2 linked regions of the Azospirillum brasilense genome follow. The protein of the gene in region 1 interacts with the protein of each later gene in a pairwise test. Links are inferred from orthologs where the notes say so. Each region holds a gene or a part of one and is shown on either strand. Other genes may lie near its edges.

What was found.
Region 2: the proteins of dnaQ (region 1) and dnaN interact in binary tests that used the Escherichia coli proteins (3 or more experiments, as listed by UniProt). The link is inferred for Azospirillum brasilense from one-to-one orthologs.

The regions. Positions count from the first base shown.
Region 1 is NZ_CP012914.1:80,615-90,118, reverse strand. Bases 1,955-4,911 are described here. They hold dnaQ (DNA polymerase III subunit epsilon), read left to right. Parts: upstream 1,955-3,072; coding sequence 3,073-3,750; downstream 3,751-4,911. Other genes in these bases: AMK58_RS00390 (methylated-DNA--[protein]-cysteine S-methyltransferase), read right to left, coding at 4,788-4,911; AMK58_RS00395 (quinone oxidoreductase family protein), read right to left, coding at 3,792-4,766; coaE (dephospho-CoA kinase), read left to right, coding at 2,436-3,080; AMK58_RS00410 (shikimate dehydrogenase), read left to right, coding at 1,955-2,426. Also shown: AMK58_RS00420 (pyruvate, water dikinase regulatory protein), read left to right, coding at 122-970; AMK58_RS00415 (Maf family protein), read left to right, coding at 967-1,575; more of AMK58_RS00410, read left to right, coding at 1,572-1,954; more of AMK58_RS00390, read right to left, coding at 4,912-5,309; AMK58_RS00385 (thioredoxin domain-containing protein), read right to left, coding at 5,314-7,332; AMK58_RS00380 (DUF6489 family protein), read left to right, coding at 7,487-7,738; AMK58_RS00375 ((2Fe-2S) ferredoxin domain-containing protein), read left to right, coding at 7,735-8,094; tRNA uridine-5-carboxymethylaminomethyl(34) synthesis GTPase MnmE, read left to right, coding at 8,129-9,460. UniProt on the Escherichia coli protein: DNA polymerase III is a complex, multichain enzyme responsible for most of the replicative synthesis in bacteria. The epsilon subunit contain the editing function and is a proofreading 3'-5' exonuclease.
Region 2 is NZ_CP012915.1:106,185-115,712, reverse strand. The notes cover bases 3,212-6,192. They hold dnaN (DNA polymerase III subunit beta), read left to right. Parts: upstream 3,212-4,127; coding sequence 4,128-5,258; downstream 5,259-6,192. Other genes in these bases: recF (DNA replication/repair protein RecF), read left to right, coding at 5,357-6,192; AMK58_RS14345 (SDR family oxidoreductase), read left to right, coding at 3,212-3,864. In the rest of the region: feoB (ferrous iron transporter B), read right to left, coding at 1-1,601; AMK58_RS14355 (FeoA family protein), read right to left, coding at 1,669-1,968; AMK58_RS14350 (tetratricopeptide repeat protein), read right to left, coding at 2,115-2,930; more of AMK58_RS14345, read left to right, coding at 2,983-3,211; more of recF, read left to right, coding at 6,193-6,577; gyrB (DNA topoisomerase (ATP-hydrolyzing) subunit B), read left to right, coding at 6,681-9,164; AMK58_RS14325 (tetratricopeptide repeat protein), read right to left, coding at 9,271-9,528. UniProt on the Escherichia coli protein: Confers DNA tethering and processivity to DNA polymerases and other proteins. Acts as a clamp, forming a ring around DNA (a reaction catalyzed by the clamp-loading complex) which diffuses in an ATP-independent manner freely and bidirectionally along dsDNA.

The sequences.
Region 1 (9,504 bases):
GCGCGGATTGTCCCGAAGGGGGCGCCAGCGGGGGCGACGAGTCCCGCCCCGAGGGACAGAATCCAGGAGATCCCCGTTGTCCACAGATTCGGACGGGTTCTCCACAACACGTTGGGGACGGATGAGACAGTTCCACCTGCATCTTGTGTCGGACGCAACCGGCGAGACGATCAACAGCGTCGCCCGCGCCTGCGTCATCCAGTTCGACGATGTTCGCCCGGTCGAGCATTTCTGGAATCTCGTGCGGACCGAGCGTCAGCTCGACATGGTTCTGGAGGGCGTCCAGGAGAATCGCGGTCTCGTCATGTTCACTCTGGTGGACGAGAAGCTGCGCCGCCGCCTTCAGGACTTCTGCCGCGAGGTGCAGGTTCCCTGCATTCCGGTCCTCGACCCGCTGATCAACGCGCTGGCCGCCTTCCTCGGCGTGGAATCACAGCGCCAGCCCGGCCGCCAGCACGCCTTGGACGCCGAATATTTCGGGCGTATGGACGCGATGGATTTTGCGCTGGCCCACGACGACGGCCAATCGAGCTGGGACCTGCACGAGGCCGACGTGATCCTGATGGGCGTGTCGCGCACGTCCAAGACGCCGACCTGCATCTATCTGGCGAACCGCGGCATCAAGGCGGCGAACATCCCGATCGTTCCCGGTTGCCCGATGCCGCCGGAGATCGAGAAGCTGACCCGGCCGCTGGTCGTCGGCCTGACCAAGGACCCGGACCGTCTGGTGCAGATCCGTCGCAACCGGCTGAAGCTGCTGAACCAGAACGAGTCCTCGACCTACGTCGATCCCGAGGTGGTGCGCGCCGAGGTCACCGACGCCCGGCGCATGTTCACCCGGCGCGGCTGGCCGGTGATCGACGTGTCGCGCCGCTCCATCGAGGAGACGGCAGCGGAGATCATGATGCTGCTCGCCCGCCGCCAGACCGGCGGCCTGCCCGGGGTGGTCCCCGAGGGGCCCCTGACGTGAGCGGAGCGATTCCCACCGTCGTCCTCGCCTCCGGTTCCCGCACCCGGGCGGAGATGCTGGAACGCGCCGGGGTGCGCGTCACCCTTGCCCCTGCCGCGGTGGACGAAGAGGAGATCAAGCTGGCCGCCCGCGCCGAGGGCGCCCCGGTCGAGGATGTGGCCGAGGCTCTGGCCGAGCTGAAGGCGCAGCGCGTCACCCGTAAGCATCCGGGCGCTCTGGTGATCGGCGCTGACCAGATGCTGGAATGCGAGGGCCGCTGGTTCGACAAGCCGGCCGACCGCGACGCCGCGCGGACCCAGCTTCAGGACCTGCGCGGCAAGACGCACCGGCTGGTGAGCTGCGCCGTGGTGATCCGCGACGGCGAGCGGCTGTGGCACCATGTGGACCGCGCCCGCCTGACCATGCGCCCGTTCAGCGACGCCTTTCTGGAGTCCTACCTGAACGCAGCGGGCGACGACGTGATGGGGTCGGTCGGCGCTTATCACCTCGAAGGCTTGGGCGCGCAACTCTTCCACCGGGTGGACGGCGACTTCTTCACGATCCTCGGGCTGCCGCTGCTGCCGCTGCTCGGGTTCCTGCGGGTGCATGGGGTGATTGCGGAATGACGATCAGCGGCAAGGCGAAGCTGGCCGGGGTGATGGGCTGGCCGATCGGCCATTCGCGCTCGCCCCGGCTGCACGGTTATTGGCTGGAGCGGTACGGCATCGACGGCGCCTATGTGCCGCTGGCCGTGCCGCCCGACCGCATCGAGCAGGCCATCCGCGCTCTGCCCGCGCTGGGCTTCCGCGGCTGCAACGTGACGGTGCCGCACAAGGAGACCGCTTACCGCACGGTCGACCGTCTGGACGCCACCGCTAGGCGGATGGGTGCCGTCAACACCATCGTGGTCGGCGAGGACGGGGCGCTGGAAGGCCGCAACACCGACGGCTTCGGTTTCATCGAGAACCTGAAGAGCGGCGCGCCGGGCTGGAAGGCATCGGACGGGCCGGCGCTGGTCATCGGGGCCGGTGGCGCGGCGCGGGCCGTCGTCGCCTCTCTCCTCGACGAGGGTGCTCCGCGGGTCTGGCTGGTCAACCGCACACGGGCGCGGGCCGACGAACTGGCCGCTGATATCGGCAACAGTGATGGGGTTGGCGCCATCGAGACCGCCGATTGGGTTTCACGTGAAACGCTTCTCGAAGGTGTGGCGCTGGTGGTGAACACGACGACCCAGGGCATGGCCGGCCAGCCGCCGCTGGAGCTGGACCTCCGCGCCCTGCCCGGTTCGGCCGTCGTCACCGACATCGTCTACACGCCCCTGATGACCCCGCTTCTGACCGCCGCGCAGGCGCGCGGCAACCGGGTGGTGGACGGCGTCGGCATGCTGCTCCATCAGGCCCGCCCTGGCTTCGCCGCTTGGTTCGGCCGGGAGCCGGAGGTGACCGAGGGGCTGAAGGCGGCCGTTCTCCAGGGCTGAGGGCGCGCGATGATCGTCTTGGGACTGACCGGCTCCATCGGCATGGGCAAGAGCACGGCGGCGCGCATGCTGAAGCGCATGGGCGCGCCGGTCTGCGACAGCGACGCCGTGGTGCACGGCCTGCTGGGGCGCCACGGCACGGCGGTGCCGGCCATCGCGGCGGCCTTCCCCGGCGTCGTGGTGGATGGTGCGGTGGACCGGCGGGCGCTGGGGGCCGCGGTGTTCGGCAACCCGGCGGCGCTGAAGCGGCTGGAGGCGATCCTCCACCCGGCGGTGCAGGCCGCTCAGCGGCGCTTCCTCCGGCAGGCGGCGCGCCGCCGCGTCCGCGTGGCGGTGTTGGACATCCCCCTGCTGTTCGAAACCGGCGGGGAGCGCAAGGTCGACCGCAGCGTGGTCGTCACCGCCCCCTTCCTGGTGCAGAAGTCACGGGTGCTGGCGCGGCCGGGCATGACGCCGGACAAGTTCGCCGCTATTCTGGCCCGGCAGATGCCCGACGCGGAGAAGCGGCGGCGCGCCGACCACGTCGTCAACACCGGCGACGGACGGCGGGCCACCCGGCGGGCGCTGCGCAACATCCTCGCCGACGTGAAGCGGCGCCGCGGCCGGCAGTGGCCGCCGCGGGGATACCAGCCCGGACAGGTGGTTCATGCGTGAGATCGTCCTCGATACGGAAACGACCGGCTTCAAGCCCGAGGAAGGGCACCGGCTGATCGAAATCGGCTGCGTCGAGCTGCACAACCACGTCGCCACCGGCAAGACCTTCCACTGCTACGTCAACCCGGAGCGCGACGTGCCGCCGGACGCCGTGGCGGTGCACGGGCTGACGACGGAGTTCCTGGCGGACAAGCCGCTGTTCAACGACGTGGTGGCGGAGTTCGTGGCCTTCATCGGCGACGCGCCGCTGGTCATCCACAACGCGGCCTTCGACATGCACTTCCTGAACTGGGAGATGCGGATCGCCGGCTATCCGGTGATGCCGAAGGACCGGGCCATCGACACGCTGCTGATGGCGCGGCAGAAGTTCCCCGGCGCGCCGGCCACCTTGGACGCGCTCTGCAAGCGCTTCGGCGTGGACAATTCCAGCCGCACCTACCACGGCGCGCTCCTCGACGCCCAGCTTCTGGCCGAGGTGTATCTGGAGCTGCGCGGCGGGCGGCAGGCCGGTCTGGCGCTGGCCTCCGGCCCGGCAACGGGCGGCCCCGCGGCGATCCGCATCGACCGCCCCTACCGCGCCCCACGCGCCCACGCGCCGAGCGAGGAGGAACTGGCGGCCCATGCGGAGCTTCTCAAGAAGCTGAAGAACCCGCTCTGGGCCGCCGAGTGAGGTGTCATTCCCTCTCCCGTCCCGGGAGAGGGCTTTGAACCTTACGGCAACAGCACCGTCGATCCGGTCGTGGCGCGGGACTCCAGCGCCCGGTGGGCCTCCGCCGCGTCGCGCAGCGCGAAGGTCTGGCCGACGTTGATGGTCACCCCGCCGGTGTGCACCACCTCGAACAGGTCGGCGGCGCTGGCCATCAGGTCGTCGCGCTTGGAAACGTAGCTGAACAGGGTCGGGCGCGTGACGTAGAGCGAGCCTTTGGCCGCCAGCACCTGGAGATCCAGCGGTGGGACCGGCCCGGACGCCGCGCCGAACAGCACCATGAAGCCGCGAGGGCGCAGGCAGTCCAGGCTGTCCATGAAGGTCGTCTTGCCGACGCCGTCATAGACCACCGGCACGCCCTGCCCGTCCGTCAGGTCCTTCACGCGGTTCACGAAATTCTCGCGCGTGTAGACGATGGGATGGTCGCAGCCAGCGGCGCGGGCCAGCTCCGCCTTCTCGTCGCTGCTGACCGTGCCGATCACGGTGGCGCCCAGATGCTTCGCCCACTGGCAGAGGATCTGGCCGACGCCGCCCGCGGCGGCCTGGACCAGGATGGTGTCGCCCGGCTGCACCGCGTAGGTGGAGCGCAGGAGGAACTGCGCGGTCATGCCCTGGAGCAGCATGGCGGCGGCCTGCCGGTCCTCGATCCAGCTCGGCAGCGGAATCAGCCGGTCAGCGGGGGCGAGGCGGGATTCGGCGTAGGCGCCGATCAGCGGCGCGTAGCCCACCCGGTCGCCGGGCTTCAGCGTCGTCACGTCCGGCCCCACGGCCTCGACCACGCCGGCGCCCTCGGTCCCGATGATGGCGGGAAGCTGCGGCAGCTTGTAGGCGCCGGAGCGGTGATAGGTGTCGATGTAGTTCAGCCCGACGGCGGTCTGGCGCAGCCGCACCTGACCGGGGCCGGGGTCGCCCACCTCGATCTCCTCCCAGCGCAGCGCTTCGGGTCCGCCGTAGTCGTGGATGCGGATCGCGTGAACCATAGTGGTCGGTTCCTTCCCTTTTTATAGAAGCTGAAGCTCCAGCGTATCGCCGGCCTGTTCCGCTGTCACCCGGTACCGCCGCTCGTGGCGGAGCAGCCAGTCCTTGGTCCGCAGGCCGCCCATGCCGGAATAGCCGCCGGGCGCCCCGCCGCCACCGACGATGCGGTGGCAGGGGATGATGACCGGGATCGGGTTGGCCCCGCAGGCCCCGCCGACGGCCCGCGGCGCCGTGTCCAGCATCCGCGCGACGTCGCCGTAGGTCAGGACGCCGCCGTAGGGAATGGCCTGCATCGCCGCCCAGACCTTCTGCCGGAAGGCCGTCCCGCGGGGGGACAGCGGCAGGTCGAAATCCAACCGCGTGCCGGCGAAATAATCGCGGAGCTGGCGCGCCGCCTCCTCCAGCACGGGGTCCGGCCGGTCATCGCCCAGCCGTCCCCAGTCGAGCGCCACGATGGCGCCGGCGGCGCTGGTCAGGGTCAGCAGGCCCAGCGGGCTGTCGACGGTCAGGCTGCCGGCGGCCGGGTTTTTGAGGGTCTGCGTCATGACGTCATCTCCGGGTCAGGGCGGCGGCCAGTGCGTCGGGCGCGGTCACCGGGGGGGAGCAGGTCATGCCGGTGCAGACATAGGCGGTCGCCACCCCGCCCTGCAAGCCCTTGCCGTGGGCCGGGTGCCCGGCGGGCAGATCCGTCCCCGGCGGCAGGACGCTGAGGATGCGGTCGGGAAGCGGACGGTCGAGCACCGCCCGGCGCAGCGCCGCCGTGTCCGGCGCCTGCGGGTCGCCGACGATGACGATCTGCTGCGCCTTCTGAAGAAGCTCCGCCGCGTTCAGATAGGTCGGCAGCGGGAAGAAATTGCGGCTCAGCTCGCCGGAGAAGGCGGCGGCCAGGGCATCCGCCCGCTCCCGGTAGGCGGCCTCGCCGGTGCGGTGGTGCAGTGTCGCCAGGACCGCCAGCATGGTGCCGTTGCCGCTGGGGGTCGCCGCGTCGCCGGCCGACTTGGTGCGGACGATCAGGTCGTCCGCGTCGTCCGCCGTGTAGAAATAGCCGCCGGCCTGGGCGTCCCAGAAATGCGCGTCGAGCACCCGCACCCAGGCCCGCGCCTGTTCCAGCGCTCCGGCGTCGCCGGTCGCCTCGTGCAGGGCGAGTGCCGCGCGCGCCATGTGGGCGTAGTCGTCCAGCGTCGCGCGGTGCTTGAGCTGCCCGGCCCGCCAGCTGTGCAGCAGCCGCCCGTCCTCGGTCATGCGGTCGCGGACGAAGGCATAGGCGCGCTGCGCGGCCGCGATCCACTCCGGCTCGTCGAAGACCATGCCGGCCTGGGCGAGCGCCGCGATCATCAGGCCGTTCCAGTCGGCCAGCACCTTGTCGTCCCAGCCCGGCTTGATCCGCTTTTCGCGCTCCCGCCAGAGGATCGCCCGCTGTTCGGCCAGCGTCGCCTCGGTCTCAGCGTCCAGCGCCTCGATGCGGTGCAGCCGGTTGAGGATGGTCGCCCCCTCCCAGTTGCCCTGCGGCGTGACGCCGTAGGCGCGCTTGAAGACCTTGGCGCCGGGGCCGAGGAGCCGGTCGATCTCCTCCTCGTTCCAGATGTAGAACAGGCCCTCCTCGCCCTCGCTGTCGGCGTCCTGGGTCGCGGCGAAGCCGCCGCCCTCGGCGATCATCTCGCGCAGAACCCAGCCCACCGTTTCCCGGATGCGTGTTTCGAACAGCGGCTCCCGCTCCGCCTGCCAGACCAGGGTCATCAGGTCGAGAAGCTGGGCGTTGTCGTAGAGCATCTTCTCGAAATGCGGCACCAGCCACATCTCGTCCACCGAGTAGCGGGCGAAGCCGCCGCCCAGATGGTCGTAGATGCCGCCCTGGCTCATATGGGCCAGCGTGTTGGTGACCGCCTCGCGGTACGGCTCCTTGCCGGTGCGCAGCCAAGCCCGCCACAGCAGCGTGAAGATCGGAACCTGGGGGAATTTCGGGGCGTGGCCGATGCCGCCGTGGAAGGGATCGACCTCGCGGACCAGCCGGTCGGCGATCTGGTCGAGCATGGCGAGGTCGACCTCCCCCGCCGCCCGGTTCTCGGCCAGCTTGCCCAGCGCATCCTTCAGCGCGGCGACGTTGCGGGTCACGTTCTCCGGCTTGTTGCGGTAAGTCTCCGCCACGCCGCGCAGCACGTCGGGGAAGCCGGGCCGCCCGTAGCGCGAGGCCGGCGGGAAGTAGGTGCCGCCCCAGAAGGGTTCGGCCTCCGGTGTCAGGAACATGGTCAGCGGCCAGCCGCCCTGCTGCCCCAGCATCGCCAGGGCGGACTGGTAGATCTGGTCGACGTCCGGCCGCTCCTCCCGGTCCACCTTGATGTTGACGAACAGCTCGTTCATCAGCCCGGCAATCTCCGGGTTCTCGAAGCTCTCGTGCGCCATCACGTGGCACCAGTGGCAGGCGGCGTAGCCGACCGACAGCAGCACCGGCTTGTTCTCGCGCCTGGCCCGCTCGAAGGCGTCGCGGCCCCAGGCCATCCAATGGACGGGGTTGTCCTTGTGCTGAAGCAGGTAGGGGCTGGTCTCCCGGCCAAGCAGGTTCGCGGGCATCGCAGGCGTTTCCGGTCTGTGGCGTGGTTGGGAATAAACTGGCGCGGCGGTGCCGTTGCGCCAGGGCTTCCTATCTGTATAGTGGGGCATGAGCCGAAGCGGCGCTCAACCCTTAATTTCCTGCGTACCGCGCGCTTTCCAAGGGAATGGGGCCATGAAAATCACCATCGACATCGACTGCACACCCGAGGAGGCGCGCCACTTCCTGGGTCTTCCCGACGTGAAGCCCATGCAGGACGCCATGATGCAGGAGATCCAGGACCGCATGCAGGCCTCCCTGCTCGCCATGGACCCCGAGACGATGATGAAGACGTGGCTGCCGGCGGGAATTCAGGGCATGGAGCAGCTTCAGAAAATGTTTTGGTCCCAGATGGCCGCCGCCATGGGACAGGATGGACGCAAGTGACCGATCCGAAGCCCTACTTCGAAGCCCATGTTTTCTCCTGCACCAACCGCCGCCCCGACGGACACAAGCGCGGCTCCTGCGCCGCCCGGGGGTCCGAGAAGCTCCGCGACTACATGAAGGCGCGCGCCCGCGAGCTGGGTCTGGACGGCCGGGTGCGCATCAACGCCGCCGGTTGCCTGGACCGTTGCGAGCTGGGTCCGGTGCTGGTCATCTATCCGGAGGGCGTCTGGTACACCTACCGCTCCTTCGCCGATGTGGACGCGATCCTGGAGACGCACCTGATCGGCGGTGGCCGTGTGGAACGGCTCATGCTGAAGCCGGAACAAAAAGAATTGCTGCCGGAACAGGTCGGCTGATCGTTCCGGAACCGGCACGATGACACTCGGCACAATGATTCCGACGATCTTTGCCCTCGCCACCGCCCCCGGCCGCGCCGGTGTGGCGGTGGTTCGCGTTTCGGGCCCGGCCTCCGGCGACGCCCTCGCCGCCCTGACCGGCAAGCCGCTGCCCGAACCCCGCATGGCCACGCTCGTCCGCTTGCGCGATCCCAAGAACGGGGAGGCGCTGGACGATGCCCTCGTGCTGCGCTTCACCACTCCCCGCAGCTTCACCGGCGAGGACGTGGTGGAACTGCACCTCCACGGTGGGCGCGCCGTGGTGGCTGGCGTGGTGGAGGCGCTCTCCGCCCTGCCCGGTCTGCGCGTTGCCGAGCCCGGCGAGTTCACCCGTCGCGCCTTCGAGAACGGCAAACTCGACCTGACCGAGGCCGAGGCGGTCGCCGACCTCGTGGACGCCGAGACCTCCGCCCAGCGCCGTCAGGCCCTGCGCCAGATGGAAGGCGCGCTCGGCACACTCTACGACGGCTGGCGCGAGCGGCTGACCCGGTCGCTGGCCCACATCGAGGCCGACATCGATTTCCCCGACGAGGACCTGCCCTCCGGCGTGTCGGACGCCGCGCGTCCCGTGCTGGACGCCCTCGCCTCCGGGATCGACGCCCATCTCGACGACCGTGGCCGTGGGGAGCGGCTGCGCGAGGGTCTGCACATCGCCATCGTCGGCGCGCCCAACGCCGGCAAGTCGAGCCTGCTGAACGCCCTCGCCCGCCGCGAGGCTGCCATCGTCTCGGCCCGCGCCGGCACCACACGCGACGTGATCGAAGTCCATCTCGACCTCGGCGGCTACCCGGTGGTGTTGGCCGACACGGCGGGCCTGCGCGAGGCGGCCGCCGACGAGGTCGAGGAGGAAGGCATCCGCCGCGCGCTCGACCGCGCCGCCCGCGCCGACGTGAAGGTCGCCGTGTTCGACGCCACCGCCCTGCCCGCGCTTGACCCGGCGACGGTCGCGCTGCTCGACAAGGACACGGTGGTGGTCCTGAACAAGACGGACGTCGTCGATGCCGCGGTGCCGACGGTCGGCGGCTGGGAGGCGGTGGCGGTCTCGGCCCGGACCGGTGCCGGCCTGCCGGAGTTGGAACGGCGTTTGACGGCGTTTACCGCCGACCGTCTGGCCGGCAGTGGCGCTCCCGCCCTGACCCGCGCCCGTCACCGCTCTGCCTTGGAGGAGTGCCGGGATGCCCTTCGCCGTGCCCTGACAGCCCCTCTGCCGGAGCTGATGGCCGAGGATGTGCGTCTGGCGAGCCGCGCCCTCGGTCGCATCACCGGACGGGTCGATGTCGAAGACCTGTTGGATGTGATCTTCCGGGATTTCTGCATCGGCAAGTGAGCCAAGCGGGGGCGTGACAAAGGCGACGCGCCGCTCTGTTTCAC
Region 2 (9,528 bases), on another replicon or contig:
GCGATGCCCGGCACCAGCGCCACGGCGATCTGCCAGGTGAAGCCGATGGGCGCCAGCAGCGGTTCCAGCGCGTGGCCGATCATGCCGGCGATGGAATACTGGATGGCCGGCTCGGTCGCCCCCTCCGGCGCGCCGGGGAAGCTCGCCAGGAACCACATGACGATCATCAGCGCGAAGATCGTCGTGCCGGCCCGCGCCAGGAAGACCTTGGCCCGCTCGAACAGGCCCAGCGCGATGTCGCGCGGGTTGGGCAGGCGGTAGGCCGGCAGCTCCATCAGCAGCGGCTCTCGCGCGCCCTTGAACACCGTGCCTTTCAGAACGAAGGCGACGGCCAGCGCCGACAGGATGCCCGCGGCGTAGAGCGCGAACATCACCAGCCCCGGCAGCCCGACCAGCCCGCCCAGCAGCGGACGGTCCGGCACGAAGGCCGCGATCAGCAGCGTGTAAACCGGCAGCCGGGCCGAGCAGGTCATCAGCGGGGCGATCATGATGGTTGCCAGCCGGTCGGCGCGGTTCTCGATGGTGCGCGCCGCCATGACGCCGGGCACCGCGCAGGCGAAGCTGGACAGCAGCGGGATGAAGGCCCGCCCGTGCAGCCCCACCCCGCCCATCAGCCGGTCCAGCAGGAAGGCGGCGCGGGCGAGATAGCCGGTCGCCTCCAGCACCAGGATGAAGAAGAACAGCACCAGGATCTGCGGCAGGAAGATGACCACGCTGCCCACCCCGGCGATGATTCCGTCGGTCAGCAGGCTGCGCAGCGCGCCGTCCGGCAGGGTGGCGGCCACCCAGTCCTTGAGCCCGCTGACCGCGCCGTCGATCAGGTTCATCGGCGCCTCGGCCCAGGCGAACACCGCCTGGAACATCAGGAACAGCACGAGGAACAGGAAGGCCAGCCCGAACACCGGGTGCAGCAGCACGGCGTCCACCCGCCGGGTCGCCAGCGGCGGCAGGCCGGCGTCGGCCACGCAGCCGGCCAGCAGCCCCTCGACCTCCTGATGGTAGGCGCGCAGGTCGCGCGAGGACGGCTCGCTCCAGCCGCAGGAGGCAGGATTCTCCGCCACGTCCGCCGCCATGGCCATGGCGCCGTCGATCTGCTCCAGCAGCGGCTGGACGCCGCCGCGGCGGATGGCGACGGTCGGCACCACCGGCACGCCGAGCGCGGCCGACAGAGCCGCCGCGTCGATGCGGCAGCCGCGCTTCTCCGCCGCATCCATCATGTTCAGCGCCAGGATGATCGGGCGGCCCAGCCGCTTCAGCTCGACCACCAGCCGCAGGTTCAGGCGCAGGTTGGTGGCGTCGGCGACGCAGACCAGCAGGTCCGGGCTGTCCTCGTGCGAGAAGCGGCCGAGCACGACGTCGCGGGTCACCTCCTCGTCGGGGGAGCGGGCGCGCAGGCTGTAGGTGCCCGGCAGGTCGATCACCTGAACGCGGCGGCCGAGCGGGCTGACGAAATGCCCGATCTTCCGTTCCACCGTGACGCCGGGATAGTTCGCCACCTTCTGGCGGGAACCGGTGAGCGCGTTGAACAGGGCGGTCTTGCCGCAGTTCGGGTTGCCGACCAGCGCGATGCGCGGCGGCAGGGCGGAGTCCAGGACCGACATGGCCGGATGTCCTTGCAGGAGGTCGCTTTGAAAGAGGGTGGCGGCGCCGCGGGTCAGATGGCGGGCGTCAGGCGGCGGGCGCCACCAGCACGGCCCGCGCCTCGGCGCGGCGGAGCGCCAGCGTGTGCTCGTTCACGCGGATGGCGATGGGGTCGCGGCCCGGAAAGGCTTCGTGCAGGACCTCGACATGGGAGCCTTCGACCAGCCCCATCTCGATCATGCGCCGCTCCAGCTCCCCTTCGGGAAGGGTGGTGACGACCCCCCGCTCATCGACGCCGGTCACGCGGGCGCGCTCGCCCTTCTTCAACTCGCCCAAATGCCGTCCGCCGGGGGACTGGCCCGTTTCGGGGGTGGGATGACCGCTCATGGCTGCACCTGATCGCACCGGGAGGTGGGGGGCGCGTTCGTATCCGCCCCTCTTCGCCGCGGATGATCCTGCGAAGCGTTCGCATTCGTCCAGCCGGCTAAATGTCGCAGGAGCCTTGTAAAATAAGCGTAACGGCCCTACCGCGATTAGGGCTTTGCGGGGGCCGCCCCGCCCTTCGCCTCGCCCTTCGCCGCCGGTGCGGGCGCCGGCGCCTTGGCGGAGCGGTCGAGGTTGGCCTGCGCCGTCTTCGCCGCGGCGCTGGCCGGCGTGTTGCGGACGATCTGGCTCCAATCCTCCCGCGCGCCCGGCAGGTTGCCGGCCTGCGCCTTGATGGTGGCGCGCAGCAGCAGGGCGTCGGGATCGCCGGGGCGCAGCTCAAGCGCGCGGTCGATGTCGGCCAAGGCCTGCCGGTCGTTGGCCAGCGCCTTGTGGGCGGCGGCCCGGTAGAGATAGGCCTCGGCCCGCCGCGGGTCTCTCTTCAGCGCGGCGTCCAGGTCGGCCACGGCGTCCCAGAAGCGTTCCGTCTCGGCCCGCGCGATGGCGCGGTCGATCAGCAGGTCCACGTCCTCCGGCTGGAGCGCCAGGGCACGGCTGTAAGCCCGCTCCGCCCGCACATTGTCACCGGCGCGCAGCCACGCCCAGCCGGCCCGCCCGAGGATCGAGGCCCCGGCCTTCGGGTCGTCCTTGCCCAGCACCGGGGCCAGCTCCTCCAGCCGCGCCCCGGCGGTGGTGAAGTCGCCCTTGTGGAACAGCGCCAGCGCCTGGCACAGCCGGGCATGATCGCCGCCGCCGCGGTTCAGCCAGGTCTGCGCGCTCTCCAGCGCTTCGGCCGGGCGCTTCTCGGCGAGCGTCAGGCAGGCCTGGAATTCCCGGTTGTGATCGACGGCGGGAGCGGCCACAGCAGGGCTGACAGACAAGAGCGCCAGCGCGGCCGTGATGAGGTAAGCGTTGCGTCGGTTCATGGCGGCCTTACACTCCGTCATTGCCGCTTCCGACGCAAGGACCCCGCAAGACATGGCTTCACCCCGTCTGTTCGTCTTCGGCCTGGGCTTCACCGCCCGCGTGTTCGCCGACCGGCTGAAGGCCGAGGGCTGGCGGATCGCCGCCACCTGCCGCGGCGAGGACAAGCGCGCCGCCCTGGAGGCGCAGGGCATCGAGGCGTTCCTGTTCGACCGGGGCCGCCCGCTCGAGGACGCCCGCGCGGCCCTGGCCGGCACCACCCATCTTCTTGTCAGCGTCCCGCCCGACGAGCGGGGCGACCCGGTGCTCGACCAGCACGCCATGGATCTGGCGGATCTGCGGACGCTCGACTGGGCCGGCTATCTTTCCACCACCGGGGTCTACGGCGACACCAAGGGCGAATGGGTGGGCGAGGCGGCGTGGCTGCGCCCGACCGGCGAGCGGCAGAAGCGCCGCGTCGAGGCGGAGCGCGGCTGGCTGAACCTCTACCGCCAGTACGGCGTGCCGATGCATCTCTTCCGGCTGGCCGGCATCTACGGGCCGGGGCGCAGCGCGCTGGACAACGTGCGCGACGGCACCGCCCGGCGGGTCGACAAGCCCGGACAGGTGTTCAGCCGCATCCATGTGGAGGACATCGCGGCGACGCTGCGCGCCTCGATGGACAAACCGACGCTGGGCGCGGTCTACAACGTCGCCGACGACCTGCCCTCCCCCTCCCACGAGGTGGTGAGCTACGCCTGCGGCCTGCTGGGGGTCGAGCCGCCGCCCCTGGTGCCCTTCGAGGAGGCCGGGCTGTCGCCGATGGCCGCCAGCTTCTACGCCGACTGCCGCCGGGTGAAGAACGACCGCATCAAGCGCCAGCTCGGCGTGGCGCTGACCTACCCCGACTACCGCGCCGGACTGGACGCCCAGTTCGCGGCGGAGGGTGGGCGCTAGAGTCGCGGCGGCGCGAATCGCGCGCGCTCCCGCTCGGCCCGCATTCCCCCTACGGCGGCACCCCGCGGGGGCGTCACGGGCCTCCGGATGGGCTGGAATCGTCCTTTCCGGCGACCGCCCGACCGCGCCGAACGAATTTGGTTCGGCAAAACCGACGTTGTGGTATCATGCGCCCCCGTTCCGGCCCGCTGGATTGCGGCCGGACCGGCATGGGTACGCCTGCGAATCGCAAAAAAACACGACCTGCCGAGACGACGACCAGCATGAACATCATCATCGAACGCGCCGCCCTTCTCCGGTCCCTTGGTCATGTGCAGAGCGTGGTGGAGCGCAGGAACACCATCCCCATCCTGTCCAACGTGCTGCTGCGGGCGAGCGACGGCGAGCTGTCGCTGGCCGCCACCGACATGGATCTGGAGATCGTCGAGACGGTCCCGGCCACGGTGACCCGCGCGGGCGGTACCACCGCCCCGGCCCACACGCTGTACGACATCGTGCGCAAGCTGCCCGACGGCAGCCAGGTGGAGCTGGACATCGGCGGCGACGGCACGATCCTGACGCTGCGCGCGGGCCGGTCGCAGTTCAAGCTGTCCTGTCTGCCGGTCGACGATTTCCCGCAGCTGTCCGGCGGCGACCTGCCGCACCGCTTCGACCTGACGGCGGGCGACCTGCGGGCGCTGGTCGACCGCACCCGCTTCGCCATCTCGACCGAAGAGACGCGCTACTACCTCAACGGCATCTACCTGCACGCCGCCAAGGCCAAGGCCGGCGGGTCCGAGTTGCCGGTGCTGCGCGCCGTGGCGACCGACGGCCACCGTCTGGCGCGGGTCGAGATGCCGCTGCCGGAGGGGGCCGCCGGCATCCCCGGCGTGATCGTTCCGCGCAAGACCGTGAACGAGATCCGCAAGCTGATCGACGAGGCCGCCGACCGCATCGAGCTGTCGCTGTCGGACAACAAGATCCGCTTCGCCTTCGATTCGGTGGTGGTGACCTCCAAGCTGATCGACGGCACCTTCCCGGACTACGAGCGGGTGATCCCGGTCGGCAACGACAAGACGATGGAGGTGGACGCCAAGCTGTTCGCCGCCGCCGTGGACCGCGTCGCCACCATCTCCACCGAGAAGAGCCGGGCGGTGAAGCTGTCGCTGACCCGCGGCACCCTGACCCTCTCCGCCACCAGCCCCGAGGCCGGCAGCGCCACCGAGGAGCTGGAAGTCAATTACCAGGAAGGCCCCCTGGAAATCGGCTTCAACTCTCGCTATCTGCTTGATATCACGCAGCAGATCGAGGGCGAGGGCGCGCGCTTCTCGCTGGCCGACGCCGCGTCGCCGACCATCGTGCGCGACGTCGCCGACCCCACGGCCCTTTACGTGTTGATGCCGATGCGTGTGTGACCGGTCCGGACGGATCGGCGCTTTTCGGGCCGGTGCGCTCCAGACCCCGTGTTTGACGGGGTCCGGTGGCCCGGTCCCCGCATCCCGGATCGGACGCTTTGCTCGACGCCAGACAGACTTCGCCCTATCCCATCCCCGTGGTGAACACTCCGGCCGCCTTGGCGGTGACGCGCCTGACCCTGACCCGCTTCCGCGGTTATGACAGCGCGCGCCTGGAGCCCGACCACCGCCCGGTGGTGCTGACCGGGCCGAACGGCGCCGGCAAGACCAACCTGCTCGAAGCGGTCAGCTTCCTCGCCCCCGGACGTGGCCTGCGCGGCGCCAAGCTGGCGGAGGTCGAGCGGATCGGCGGCAGCGCTGGCAATGGCGCCGGCGTCGGCTGGGCGGTCGCCGCCGTTCTGGATACCCCCACCGGCCCGGTGGAGATCGGCACCGGCCGCGAACTCAGTTCCCAAGCGGCGTCTGGAGCGGAGCGCGACCGCCGCGTCGTCCGCGTGGACGGCCATCCCGCCAAGGGCCAGACCGTGCTGGCCGAGCATGTCGCCGTCGTCTGGCTGACCCCGCAGATGGACCGTCTGTTTCTCGAAGGCTCCAGCGGGCGCCGCCGTTTCCTCGACCGTCTCGTGTTCGGATTCGACCCCGCCCATGCCGGCCGGCTCAGCCGCTACGAGCACGCCCTGCGCGAGCGCGCCCGCCTGTTGCGCGAGGGGCATCGCGGCTGGAACGGCGACGAGGGCTGGCTGAGCGGGCTGGAGGACCAGATGGCGACCACCGGAGTCGCCGTGGCCGCCGCCCGCCGCGACGTGGTGCAGCGGCTGCGCGCCGCCTGCGGGCGGGCCGTCGGCCCCTTTCCCGGCGCCGACCTGACGGTGCAGGGCACGGTGGAGCGTTGGCTCGACGACGGTCCGGCGCTGGCCGCCGAGGACGCTCTGCGCCGCTCGCTGCGCGACAGCCGGCGCGCCGATTCGGACAGTGGCGGGGCCACGCTGGGGCCGCACAAGAGCGACCTCGCGGTGCGCCACGCCCAGAAGGACATGCCGGCGGCGCTCTGCTCCACCGGGGAGCAGAAGGCGCTGCTGATCGCCATCATGCTGGCCAACGCCCGTCTTCTGGCGGCGGAGCGCGGGGCCGCCCCGCTGCTGCTGCTGGACGAGGTGGCCGCCCATCTGGACCCGCAGCGGCGCGAGGCGCTGTTCGACGAGATCCTGGCGCTGGGCGCCCAGGCCTGGATGACCGGCACCGACGATTCGGTCTTCGGGCCGCTCGGCGGTGCCGCCAAACGCTTCCACATCGAGGATGCGACCGTGACCCCGGCCTAGCGATTGAAAATGGGCGCTCAAAAAAGGGCTCAAAAGCCCGGAAAATCACCTACCGAAGTACGGTATTCCGCCGAAACCCAACGCAGTCTGCTATAGTCGAGCCATGGCACAGGAAGCACTGAAGAACGACCTCCCGCAGCAGGATTACGGCGCGGAATCGATCACCGTCTTGCGCGGGCTGGACGCCGTGCGCAAGCGTCCGGGCATGTACATCGGCGACACCGATGACGGCTCCGGACTGCACCACATGGTCTACGAGGTCGTGGACAACGCGATCGACGAGGCGCTGGCCGGCTACTGCGACGCGGTCGTGGTGCAGCTCAACGCCGACGGGTCGGTCACGGTGCGCGACAACGGCCGCGGCATTCCCACCGACATCCACTCCGAAGAGGGCGTGTCGGCGGCGGAGGTCGTGATGACCCAGCTCCACGCCGGCGGCAAGTTCAACCAGAACTCCTACAAGGTGTCGGGCGGCCTGCACGGCGTGGGCGTGTCGGTGGTGAACGCCCTGTCGGAGACGCTGGAGCTGCGCATCTGGCGCAACGGCCGCGAATGGTTCATGCTCTTCCGCCACGGCGTCGCCGATGCCCGTCTGGCCGACGTCGGCCCGGCTCCGATGGTGGACGATGGCAACGGTGGGCAGAAGCCGCTCTCCGGCACCGAGGTCACCTTCCTGCCGTCCAAGGACACCTTCACCAACACCGAATTCGACTTCGCAACGCTGGAACACCGGCTGCGCGAGCTGGCCTTCCTGAACTCCGGCGTGCGGCTGGTGCTGACCGATGCCCGCGGGGTGGAGCCGCGGGTCCAGGACCTGCACTATGAAGGCGGGCTGGAAGCCTTCGTGAACTGGCTCGACCGCTCCAAGGTGCCGCTGCACAAGCCGGCGATCTCCATCAAGGCGGAGCGCCCGACCGAGCATGGCGGCGTGGTCACCGTGGAATGCTCGCTCCAGTGGAACGACAGCTACCACGAGACGACTCTCTGCTTCACCAACAACATCCCGCAGAAGGACGGCGGCACCCACCTTGCCGGTTTCCGCGCGGCGCTGACGCGGGCGATCAACAACTACGCCAACGAGTCGGGCATCGCCAAGAAGGAGAAGGTCAACCTCTCCGGCGACGACGCGCGCGAGGGGCTGACCTGCGTGCTTTCGGTGAAAGTGCCCGACCCGAAATTCTCCAGCCAGACCAAGGACAAGCTGGTCTCCTCCGAAGTCCGCCCGGTGGTCGAGGCGGTGGTGGGCGAATGCCTCGCCCAGTATTTCGAGGAGCATCCGGCGGACGCCAAGCGCGTCGTCCAGAAGGTGGTCGAGGCCGCCGCCGCCCGTGAGGCGGCCCGCAAGGCGCGCGAGCTGACCCGGCGCAAGGGTGCGCTCGACATCGCCTCCCTGCCCGGCAAGCTGGCCGACTGCCAGGAGCGCGACCCGGCGCTGTCCGAACTCTTCATCGTGGAGGGCGATTCGGCGGGCGGCTCGGCCAAGCAGGGCCGGTCGCGCCAGTTCCAGGCCATCCTGCCGCTGCGCGGCAAGATCCTGAACGTGGAGCGGGCGCGCTTCGACAAGATGCTGTCCTCGGCCGAGATCGGCACGCTGATCGCGGCGCTGGGCACCGGCATCGGGCGCGACGAGTTCAACCCGGACAAGACGCGCTACCACAAGATCATCATCATGACCGACGCGGACGTGGACGGCAGCCACATCCGCACGCTCCTGCTGACCTTCTTCTTCCGGCAGATGCCGGAGCTGATCGAGCGTGGCTATCTCTACATCGCCCAGCCGCCGCTCTACCGCATCAAGCGCGGCAACGCGAAGGAGCGGTATCTGAAGGACGACCGGGCGCTGGAGGAGTATCTGATCGAGGCGGCGCTCGGCGACCTGTCCGTGCGCCCCGCCGACGGTTCGCTGCTGAACGGCGAGCCGCTGCGCGAGATGGTCGAGCAGGCGCGCGGCGCCCGCCTGCACATCGAGACGCTGGCCCGCAAGGCCGGCAACCTGTCGGTGGTGGAATCGGCGGCGGTCAGCGGCGCCCTGTCGGTCGCCCTGTCGCAGGACACCGCCCAGGCGCAGCAGGCGGCCGAGACGGTGGCCTCCCGGCTCAACGCGCTGGACGTGGAAGGCGGCTGGCGCGGCGAGAGCCTGCTCCAGGGCGGTTACGCGCTGGTGCGGACGCGCCGCGGCGTGACCCACCGCCACCATTTGGACGCCGACCTGCTGAAGAGCGCCGAGGCCCGCAAGCTGGACGCCATCGCAGCGGACTTGAAGCGCGTCTACGCCGAGCCCGGCCGCGCCTTCGAGAAGCAGAAGGAAAGCCGCAGCCTGACCGGCCCCGTCGCCCTGTTCGACACGGTGATGGAGCTGGGCCGCCGCGGCGTGACGATCCAGCGCTACAAGGGCCTGGGTGAGATGAACCCCGACCAGCTCTGGGAAACCACGCTGGACCCGACCAAGCGCTCGCTGTTGCAGGTGAAGGTCAACCACGCCGACCAGGCGGAGGAGGTCTTCTCCACCCTGATGGGCGACATCGTGGAACCGCGCCGCGAATTCATCCAGGAGAACGCCCTGAAGGTCGCCAATCTGGATGTGTGAGTAATCTTTGTGGCCTGCCCTAGGGTGCGGGACTTGGTACACACAAGGTAAGACCGGGCGGGGCCGCAAGGCTCCGCCCTTTTCTTTACGCAAGAAGCCGTCAGGGTTATCCCGTCAGAAAACGCTCCAATCCGACGATGGCCGCCTGATCGCGATAAACGGCGGGAAGCGCGTCGGTCTGGCGGGCTTTGCGGATGGTCCGCGCCGCAGGGTCACGCCCCAGGAGAATGGCGTCCTCGATGAAATCCTCCGGGCTCTCGGCGACGGTATCAGCCATGCCGAGGCGGTCCAGCAGGGCGGCGGCAAGCCGTCCGCGCATGAAACGCCCCCGCACGGTCACCACCGGAAGCCCCGCCTCCACCGC